3 regions of the Williamsia sp. z71 genome follow, and region 3 is predicted to be linked to each of the others. Evidence: predicted binding sites of a transcription regulator. Region 3 holds the regulator's gene; each other region holds the start of a gene.
What was found. Region 3 encodes LexA, which represses DNA repair genes until DNA is damaged. Its sites were predicted from a motif close to CGAACANNTGTTCG; they were not measured.
Positions count from the first base shown of each region.

Region 1 (3,278 bases), on a different contig from region 3:
AGGTCCGTGGGACGGCCCCAACCCCAGGGTGAAACCGGGTCGTCCCATCGCCTCGGCGACCGCGGCAACACGGTTGGCCTGCAGCAGTGGATGGATCGGATAGGTCTGGAGGACAGCGGTTCCCAGCTCGATCGAGGAGGTGGACCGGCCCGCCACCGCCAGTGCGGCAAGGGGATCACCCGCGACGGTGCTGGCGTACCAGAGGGAGGTGAAACCGTCCGCCTCGGCCCGCTCGGCCTGCTGGACAATCTTGTCTGTCGACGAAGCCCCGCCGGTCAATCCAATTCGCATAACTCTGCCAACCTGCCTGTTGAAGGTGATCCCGCCAGCCTATACGACTGTATGGCATCCCCCCGCACCCCGACCGGCTCGCCTGCAGGTCAGCGTAGATTCGTGGCATGAACGGCGAGGCGATGTGGCGATGACAGCGACAGACGTGTCCACTTCGGACAGCACCGACGACGCACCACCGGTCCTGTTCCCTCGACTACTCCCCTGGATCCTCGGCATCTGCGCGGTCCTCGGGCTGGCGGCGTCGTTCACCTTGACCGTCGAGAAGTTCGAGCTGACGGCGAACCCGGACTACGTGACCAGTTGCGATATCAGCCCGGTATTGAATTGCGGCTCGATCATGGACACGTCCCAGGCGGCGCTCTTCGGCTTTCCGAACTCGCTGATCGGACTCATCGGATTCTCGGCCCTGCTGGCGATCGCCGTCATGATGGGACGTAAACCATCTGCCCTGGTGATGCTCGGCATGCAGGTCGGACTGACCGCCGGCGTCGTCTTCGTGCACTGGCTTATCTTCCAGAGCCTTTACCGCATCGACGCGTTGTGCCCGTATTGCATGGTCGTCTGGGTCGTGACCATCGTTGCCTTCTGCTACGTGAGCCTGCGCAATGCCGACGACCACATCCCCGACGGTTTCGGGCGGACGATGGTGAACGCGGCCCTGAGCATCCATTCATTGATCCCGGTCGTGTGGATTCTCGTGATCGCCGGCCTGATCGGACAGCATTTCTGGTGGTACTGGTCGACGCTGATCTGATACCGAGCGGTCAAGCGCCCGCCCAGATCAGACCACCACCGCGATCGGGTTCGCGGTGGAGAACAACCGCACACGCGTGATCGCAACCTAGACTCGGACAGATGACGGGTCAAGGCAACGCTGCGGAGAAGAAACCAGAACCACCGACCCCGGACAAGCCGAATGGGCGTGCGGCACAGCGCCTCGAGACACGTCGACGGATCTTCGATGCAGCGGTGGCCGAGTTCAAACGAACCGGCGTGGCCGACGCGGATGTCGGTGCCATCGTGGCTGCAGCAGGCGTCGCACGCGGCACGTTCTACTTCCATTTCCCCAGCAAAGAGCACGTACTCATCGAGATCGAGAACGCCGAGGTTGCCAGGGCAGCACGAGATCTCGAGCGATTCATCGCCAAGTCGACCGATTTGTCCGCAGTGTTCTATGAGACCGTCCGCCTGACGAAATCAGCGAAGCGCAGGCTGGGAAAGAAGCTGTTCCGGGACGTCCTGGCCCTCTACTTCTCCCCCACCCGACCACAGCTCGATCCCGCCCCCGCCAAGGGACTGTCCGTCATCGAACTGGTCATCACGCAGATCGAACAGGCCCGCGATCGTGGTGAGATCCATGCCGACGTCGACCCCGCACACAGCGCACTCTTTTTCTTCCTCGGCCTCTACGCCTACCTGACCGTGAGTCACGAAGGACCACAGGATCCCCACGCACTCGACCAGTACGTGGCCGGCGTGATGAGAGGCCTCGAACCCCGCTGACCGACTGCGCGATTGCCCAGCCCCGTGCGCAACACGTTGCCGCGCAGGGGTGCTCAAGCACAGAGCCTGTTACTCGAACAAACATTCGACACATTGGGATTTCCGGTGTATCCTGATCGTAAGCGTTTTGATCAGATGTGCTGGGGGGCATGATGACTGACGATCCACCTGTTGACTCTGCGGTTGATTCCTCGCCGGTTCCGGTACTGGTGCGCAAGTACCTCGAGTTGGAGTTGCTCGTTGCCGATATCGCGGACTGCGCTGATTCCGATATGTCTGGCGCGGAAGTCAATGAGCTTGTGCGGGTGCATGAACGGATCGCCCGTAAGGTCGAGTTCACCGGGTTGCGTCACCTGTTGCGGGTCTCGGATCGGTCATCGTTTACCGAAGCCGGATATTCGTCACTGTTCGGTTTCACCCGTAGCGAGTTGCGGCTGACCAAAGGGCAAACCATGTCCCGGATCCGGGCCCTGGAGGCGGTCGGCCGATTCCATACGATGCAGGGTGAAGAGTTGGCGCCGAAATGCCCTGCCGCCGAGCAGGCATGGTCGAAAGGCTTGATCGGGGCGGCGCACATGGATGTCATGCTCGATGTGCGCAAACAGATCCCGTCGGCCTCGGATCCGGCAGTCTATGACGTGGTCGATCACTGGATGACCGAAGAGGCCGTCGGCCAAGATCCCACCCAGTTGACCGCGGCCGGCCGCGCGGTGTTGGCCCGGGTCGACCCTGATGGCCGGTTGACCGACGATTCGGATCGGGCCCGTAAACGGTCGATGGGTATCGGGGATCAGGGTGTGGATCTGATGGCCAAGATCACCGGCACCCTCGACCCCGAAACCCTCGCCCTGTTGAGGACGGTGATGGACGTGTGGGCGGCACCGGGGATGAACAATCCAGCCGACCCCAACTCGCCGACCGGAGCCAGTGATGATCCGAAACAGGACAACGAGCTGGTCAGAGCTGCGGCCGAACGCGATACCCGCTCGAAAGGCCAACAATTCCACGACGCGCTCAAGGCGATCCTCAAGACGATTTTGGAGTGCAATCTGCTGGGGAAGTCGCATCGGGGTTTGCCGGCCCAGTTGATCGTCACGATGACCAAGCAGCAGCTTGACGAGTGCGCGGGGATCGCCCGAACGGCGTCGGGAGTCGATATTCCGGTCAAAGAGGCCCTGAATCTGGCAGCCCGGTCGGACAAATATCTGGCCGTGTTCGCTGACCACTCCGCTGAGGTGTTGTATCTCGGCCGGACCAAACGGACCGCGCAGAAGGGGCAACGGTTGGCGTTGTTCGTCCGGGATCGGGGGTGTTCGCATCCTGGTTGTACCAATCCGGCGACCTGGGTCGAGGCCCATCATCTGCTTGCCTGGATCAACGGTGGCCTGACCGACATCGACATGATGGGATCGGCGTGCCCACCGCACCACAAACTCATCGGTGACGGACCGCATCAGTGGCAGACGATCATGATCACCGAA
Region 1 is NZ_JCANWX010000004.1:178,881-182,158, forward strand. Features, by position in the region: gene AC51GR_RS11530 (TIGR03564 family F420-dependent LLM class oxidoreductase) at 1-291, opposite strand, end outside; gene AC51GR_RS11535 (vitamin K epoxide reductase family protein) at 422-1,048, shown strand; gene AC51GR_RS11540 (TetR family transcriptional regulator) at 1,150-1,797, shown strand; gene AC51GR_RS11545 (HNH endonuclease signature motif containing protein) at 1,947-3,278, shown strand, end outside.
Region 1: AC51GR_RS11545 (HNH endonuclease signature motif containing protein) is a predicted target of LexA. The motif match lies at 1,872-1,885, and genes of this name have one in related genera.

Region 2 (3,278 bases), on a different contig from region 3:
ATCGAGTTCGGATTTGGAGTTGTCGTGATCGCGGGAGAGTTTTTGTCGGTGTTGTGCGAGTGAGTCCTGGCGGTCGGCCAGGACTTTCTGCCAGGCTGCTGCGAGGGTTTCATTGACATGCTGGGCCCGGTTGACCCGCGGTTTTCTTTCCGGATCCACCGACGCCGGCGGTATCCACCCGACCCGGCCTGCATCGGGGCCTTCGGTGATCATGATCGTCTGCCACTGATGCGGTCCGTCACCGATGAGTTTGTGGTGCGGCGGGCAGGCTGATCCCATCATGTTGATGTCGGTCAGGCCCCCGTTGATCCAGGCAAGTAGGTGATGGGCCTCGACCCAGGTCGCCGGATTGGTACAGCCAGGATGCGAGCAGCCTCGATCCCGGACGAACAACGCCAACCGTTGACCTTTTTGGGCGGTCCGTTTGGTCCGGCCGAGATACAACACCTCAGCGGAGTGGTCAGCGAAGACGGCCAGATATTTGTCCGACCGGGCGGCCAGATTCAGGGCCTCGTTGACCGGAATGTCCACTCCCGACGCCGTTCTGGCGATCCCCGCACACTCGTCAAGCTGCTGCTTGGTCATCGTGACGATCAACTGGGCCGGCAAACCACGATGCGACTTGCCCAGCAGATTGCACTCCAGAATGGTTTTCAGGATCGCCTTGAGCGCGTCGTGGAATTGTTGGCCCTTCGAACGGGTATCACGCTCAGCAGCAGCCTTGATCAGCTCTTTGTCCTGTTTCGGGTCATCACTGGCTCCGGTCGGCGAGTTGGGGTCGGCCGGGTTGTTCATCCCCGGCGCCGCCCACACATCCATCACCGTCCTCAACAGGGCCAGGGTTTCCGGGTCCAGGGTGCCGGTGATCTTGGCCATCAGATCCACCCCCTGAACCCCGATACCCATCGACCGTTTACGGGCCCGATCGGAATCATCAGTCAATCGGCCATCAGGGTCGACCCGGGCCAACACCGCGCGACCGGCGGCGGTCAGCTGGGTGGGATCTTGGCCGACGGCCTCTTCGGTCATCCAATGATCGACCACGTCATAGACTGCCGGATCAGAGGCCGACGGGATCTGCTTACGCACATCCAACATGACATCCATATGCGCCGCCCCGATCAAACCGCGTGACCAGGCCTGCTCGGCGGCAGGGCATTTCGGCGCCAACTCCTCCCCCTGCAACGTGTGAAACCGGCCGACCGCCTCCAGGGCCCGGATCCGGGACATGGTTTGCCCTTTGGTCAGCCGCAACTCGCTACGGGTGAAACCGAACAGTGACGAATACCCGGCTTCGGTAAACGATGACCGATCCGAGACCCGCAACAGGTGACGCAACCCGGTGAACTCGACCTTACGGGCGATCCGTTCATGCACCCGCACAAGCTCATTGACTTCCGCGCCAGACATATCGGAATCAGCGCAGTCCGCGATATCGGCAACGAGCAACTCCAACTCGAGGTACTTGCGCACCAGTACCGGAACCGGCGAGGAATCAACCGAAGAGTCAACAGGTGGATCGTCAGACATCATGCCCCCCAGCACATCTGATCAAAACGCTTACGATCAGAATACACCGGAAATCTTAATCTGTCGAATGTTTGTTCGAGCAACGGGTTTAGGTGTCCTGCTTTGACAAACCACCTGTGGGACAACGCCTTGCGCGTGTCGGACACGCGGTCCGATCCGTTACCCGAGCGCTGGTGCAGAATGATCAGATGCCAACGTTGCTGCACATCGATTCGTCCGCCAATCCGAAGACGTCGGTCTCCCGCGAGCTGACCGGACTCTTTGCCACCACGTGGCTCGGACGCGGAGAAGAACGGACGGTCACGTACCGAGATCTGCATGCACAGCCGGTGCCGCACATTTCCGATGCCGGATTGCATTACGCCCCGCGACTCCGGGTTGATATCGAGGATGTCGCGCCGGAAGCAGAAGCGCTGCAGGCTGAACTGATCGCGGAGATATCCGCCGCGGATGCGGTGGTCATCGGCGCACCGATGTACAACTGGTCGATTCCCTCGACGCTCAAGGCCTGGGTCGACCACATCCACGTTCTTGGGACCACCGCGCCGTACGACACTGCCGATCAGCCATTCGCCGGGATTCCCGTGGTGGTCATCTCATCACGTGGCCTGACATACGGACCCGGGTCGAACGACGAAGGTCTTGACCACACCGTTCCCCCGCTCATGCAGGTCCTCGGTGTGGCTCTGGGTATGAAAGTCGAGGTGGTGACGTCGGATCTCACTCTCGTCGGACGGATCCCGGCTCTGGATCCGTTCACCGAACAGGCCACCACCTCTGCGGCCGCCGCCCGTGACAGAGTTGTCGAGATCGCACAACAGATTTGAGTGGCGGCCAGCCATAAATCGCCTACGGAGCCGGCGCAGCAACCTCATGACGGGCGTTCGTCACCGGGCAGGACTTTTGGTGTCGCTACCCGGTGACGGCTCCTACTTGATGTCGGCCATGGTTTTGCCGACATCAGCGAGTGTCATCGCCTTGCCGTAGTCATTCTGATACTTGAAGGCCGGAATGTTACAGCGATACGGACCATTGTCAGGTTTGAAGTCCGCGGCCATCCAGCCGTCCGGCGTCACCTGCTCGACGTTGAAACAGGGTGACGGCGCAGCGCCCGGCGTCAGATCGATCGGCGCGGTGAGGCCACCACCCGTCCACGCCGTTTCTTTGACGGCTGCCTCATAGGTACAGGTACGCGTCAGATCATCCCCACAGCTTGCCGCCGACTTGGCGAACAGCAGCCACGAAGAGAATGCTTTAATCGATGGCAACGTCAATTCTGCGTCGGGCGCATAGCGGTTGTAGAGGTCATGGATCTGCTGCATCGCCGGCACCTCGTCTGCACTCTCCAACGGCGCAACTCCGCCGAGTTCCACTACATTATTCTGTTCGCCGGCCGACGTACCCAATGCCTCGATGAACGAATCGTTGTACGCATTGTTACCCGGGTTGATCCAATCCAACTTGTAATCCATGTCGGTAAGCGAACTTTCGAGCTTTGCCAACTGCTCGGGCACCCCATAGAAGAACAGACCCTTCACGCCCTTGTTCTTGATGGCTTGGGCATAGGGCGTCCAGTCGGCAATCCCTGTCGGAGGATATGAATCGCGATAGATGATGGTGCCCCCGGCTGCCGTGAGAGCTTCCTCCGACTGGTCACCCGTCGTTTTCACAACCGGAGAATCCCCACTGATGATCCCGATCGCGCCGGCAGATTCAGGGTAGGCATCTTGAATGAGCCACTGGCCCAT
Region 2 is NZ_JCANWX010000006.1:358,542-361,819, forward strand. Features, by position in the region: gene AC51GR_RS16880 (HNH endonuclease signature motif containing protein) at 1-1,533, opposite strand, end outside; gene AC51GR_RS16885 (FMN-dependent NADH-azoreductase) at 1,719-2,357, shown strand; gene AC51GR_RS16890 (ABC transporter substrate-binding protein) at 2,460-3,278, opposite strand, start outside.
Region 2: AC51GR_RS16880 (HNH endonuclease signature motif containing protein) is a predicted target of LexA. The motif match lies at 1,595-1,608, and genes of this name have one in related genera.

Region 3 (3,278 bases):
TCGATGCTGCGCTGGCCCGGCTGGAACAGCTACCCGCCTCGGCTGCACGGGATTCCGCGTCGATGGCAGCCATCGACCGCGTGGTGGCCGCGTGGACCGACCACCTGCGGACGATTCCACCGGAACGTCGCGATGCGGTCAGCGAGGCGGCGGGCTGGATAGTGGAGGAATTACGAGTCGGACTGTTCGCTCAACAGCTCCGAACCGCATACCCGATTTCAGAAAAGCGTGCCATCAAGGCGATCCGCGACCTGCGTTAGGCCGCGGGGTGTCGTCAGGACTTGCTCGACCTGAGGTCGTCGATTTCTTTCTGGAAATCGTCCACCGAGTCGAATGACCGGTAGACCGAGGCGAATCGAAGGTAGGCGACCTCGTCGAGTTCCCGGAGCGGGCCGAGGATGGCCAGACCTACCTCGTTGGCGGGGACTTCCGCCGAACCCGATGCCCGCACGGCTTCTTCCACCTGCTGCGCGAGATGCTGCAACTTGTCGTCATCCACCGAACGGCCCTGGCAGGCGCGGCGGACGCCGCGCATGACCTTCTCGCGGCTGAAGGGTTCGGTGACGCCGGTCCGCTTGACCACCGAGAGCACCGCGGTCTCGACCGTGGTGAAGCGGCGTGCACACTGCGAACAGGCACGGCGACGACGGATGGCCTGCCCCTCGTCCGCCACTCGCGAATCGACTACGCGGGTGTCCTCGTTCTTGCAAAACGGGCAATGCATGCACGATCCCTCGACAGTCGACGGCCTGGGCGGATTGACCAGACACTCTGCCTTCGAGGATACCGTCCGTGATCGCGGCCCCTCCACCGTCTACCTCGCGTAGACCGGGGTGACCAATGCCTGACCCACCGACAGTGCCGAGTTGTTCATTGCATTGAGCTCCATGATCTTCGCGACCACGGTCTCGGTCGGCATCTCGGGGGCGATACGTGATGCGATGGCGCCCAACGACTCCCCCGACTGGACGCGGACGACCTCGGTGCCCAGCCGGGCCGGATCGCTCGACTGCTGTATGACTCCGCCGAAGAACGTCATGAAGGCGACCACCAGCATCAGCCCCACGCCGGTGACCGCCGCGCCCGCCCAGGCGCGCCTACGGACGAAAACCATCTCACGTTCGGTCGGTATCCGCTGCTCGGAGTTACGCGATGCGGCACAGGAGACGGCCACGCGGCGCTGCGCGGACAGTCGGCGACCGGCGGGGCGGGTCGTGTCCGAGGGCCGTACCGGGCGCGTGGTGCGCGTGGCGGTATCGCTCTCGGGGTGGTGAACAGGCCGAGCTGTGGCCGGCCGGGTGATGGTGGTGGCTGCAGTCATGGGTTCAGTCCTCGGTCATCGGTTCAATCCCTATTCGATCACTCGTTCGATTGAAAGAGTGTTCGATTTGTATCACGGGCCTCCGACAAAGCGCCACGCCTTCTCGAACAAATGTTTGAGACTTGTGACCATTTGCACTATCTTTGTCCCATGGACCCCGCCCGACACCGCATGAACTGGAGGACCTGATGGCCGATACAACCCAGCCCCCGACACCGGCGGACGGGGCCGCGACCACTGTGGTCGCCACCGAACCACTCGCCGAGGGCTCACTGACCCCTCGCCAGAAAGCAGTTCTCGAGGTCATCCGTACCTCGGTCCGCCAACGCGGCTACCCGCCGAGCATCCGGGAGATCGGCGACGCGGTGGGCCTGACCTCGACGTCTTCGGTCGCCCACCAGCTCCGCACCCTCGAACGCAAGGGTTTCCTGCAGCGCGAGAACAACCGGCCCCGCGCGGTGAACATCCAGGACACCGACCTCAACCCGGCCACCGCGGCCGGTCAGGTCCAGACACCGGACGAATCCATGCCCACGCCGACGTTCGTCCCGGTGCTCGGCCGGATCGCCGCCGGCGGGCCGATCCTGGCCGAAGAAGCCGTCGAAGACGTCTTCCCTCTCCCCAAGGAGCTGGTCGGCGAGGGTTCGCTGTTCCTGCTCAAGGTCGTCGGCGAATCGATGATCGACGCCGCCATCTGCGACGGCGACTGGGTGGTCGTACGCCAGCAGAATGTGGCCGACAACGGCGACATCGTCGCCGCGATGATCGACGGTGACGCCACGATCAAGACGTTCAAACGGACCAAGGACGCGGTGTGGCTGATGCCCCACAACCCGGTGTTCGATCCGATCCCGGGCAACGACGCCGTCATCCTGGGCAAGGTCGTCACCGTGATGCGCCGACTCTGACCTGCCGGTCGTAGGCAGATCATCCCCAGACAGTACAAAAGGCGGGGTGTACCGGAACCTTCCGGTACACCCCGCCTTTCGCGTTCGAGGCGGTGAGCGATCAGATCCTGGGGTCAGACCCCGAGGCTGCGGCCGATCACTTCCTTCATGATCTCGGTCGTTCCGCCGTAGATGGTCTGCACGCGAGAATCGAGGAACGCCTTGGCGACCGAGTATTCACGCATGTAGCCGTACCCACCGTGCAGCTGCAGGCACCGGTCGACCAGGTGCACCTGGTTCTCGGTCGCGTAGTACTTGGCCATCGCGGCGTCGGGGACGGTCAGTTTCTTCTCGTTGAGCAGACCGATGCAGTGATCGACGAAGACGCGGGTCGTCGTGGTCGAGGTGGACAGCTCGGCCAGCAGGAACCGGGTGTTCTGAAAGTTGCCGATCGAACGCCCGAAAGCCTTGCGGTCCTTGGCGTACTGGATGGTGGTCTCCAGCACCTGCTCCATCGCGGCAGCAGCGACCACCGCAATCGACAGCCGTTCGCGCGGCAGGTTCTGCATAAGGTAGATGAAGCCGAGACCCTCTTCACCGAGCAGGTTCTCGGCGGGCACTCGGACGTTGTCGAAGCTCAGCTCGGCGGTGTCCTGTGCCTTCATGCCGACCTTGTCGAGGTTGCGGCCGCGTTCGAAGCCTTCCATACCGCGTTCGACGACCAGCAGGCTGAAGCCTTTCGCGCCGGCCTCCGGGTCGGTACGTGCGACCACGATCACCAGGTCGGCGTTTATGCCGTTGGTGATGAAGGTCTTCGATCCGTTGAGCACCCAGTGGTCGCCGTCTTTCTTGGCGGTGGTCTTGATGCCCTGCAGGTCTGAACCGGTTCCGGGCTCGGTCATCGCGATGGCGGTGATGAGTTCACCGGAGGTGAACCCGGGAAGCCAGCGCGCCTTCTGCTCGTCGGTCGTCAGCTCCAGCAGGTACGGCGCGATGACGTCGTTGTGCAGGGTGAATCCCAGACCGCTGTATCCACCGCGGGCGGATTCCTCGGAGACGATGGCCTGATA
Region 3 is NZ_JCANWX010000005.1:191,861-195,138, forward strand. Features, by position in the region: gene hrpA (ATP-dependent RNA helicase HrpA) at 1-260, shown strand, start outside; gene nrdR (transcriptional regulator NrdR) at 275-724, opposite strand; gene AC51GR_RS13930 (LysM peptidoglycan-binding domain-containing protein) at 815-1,321, opposite strand; gene lexA (transcriptional repressor LexA) at 1,510-2,229, shown strand; gene AC51GR_RS13940 (acyl-CoA dehydrogenase family protein) at 2,343-3,278, opposite strand, start outside.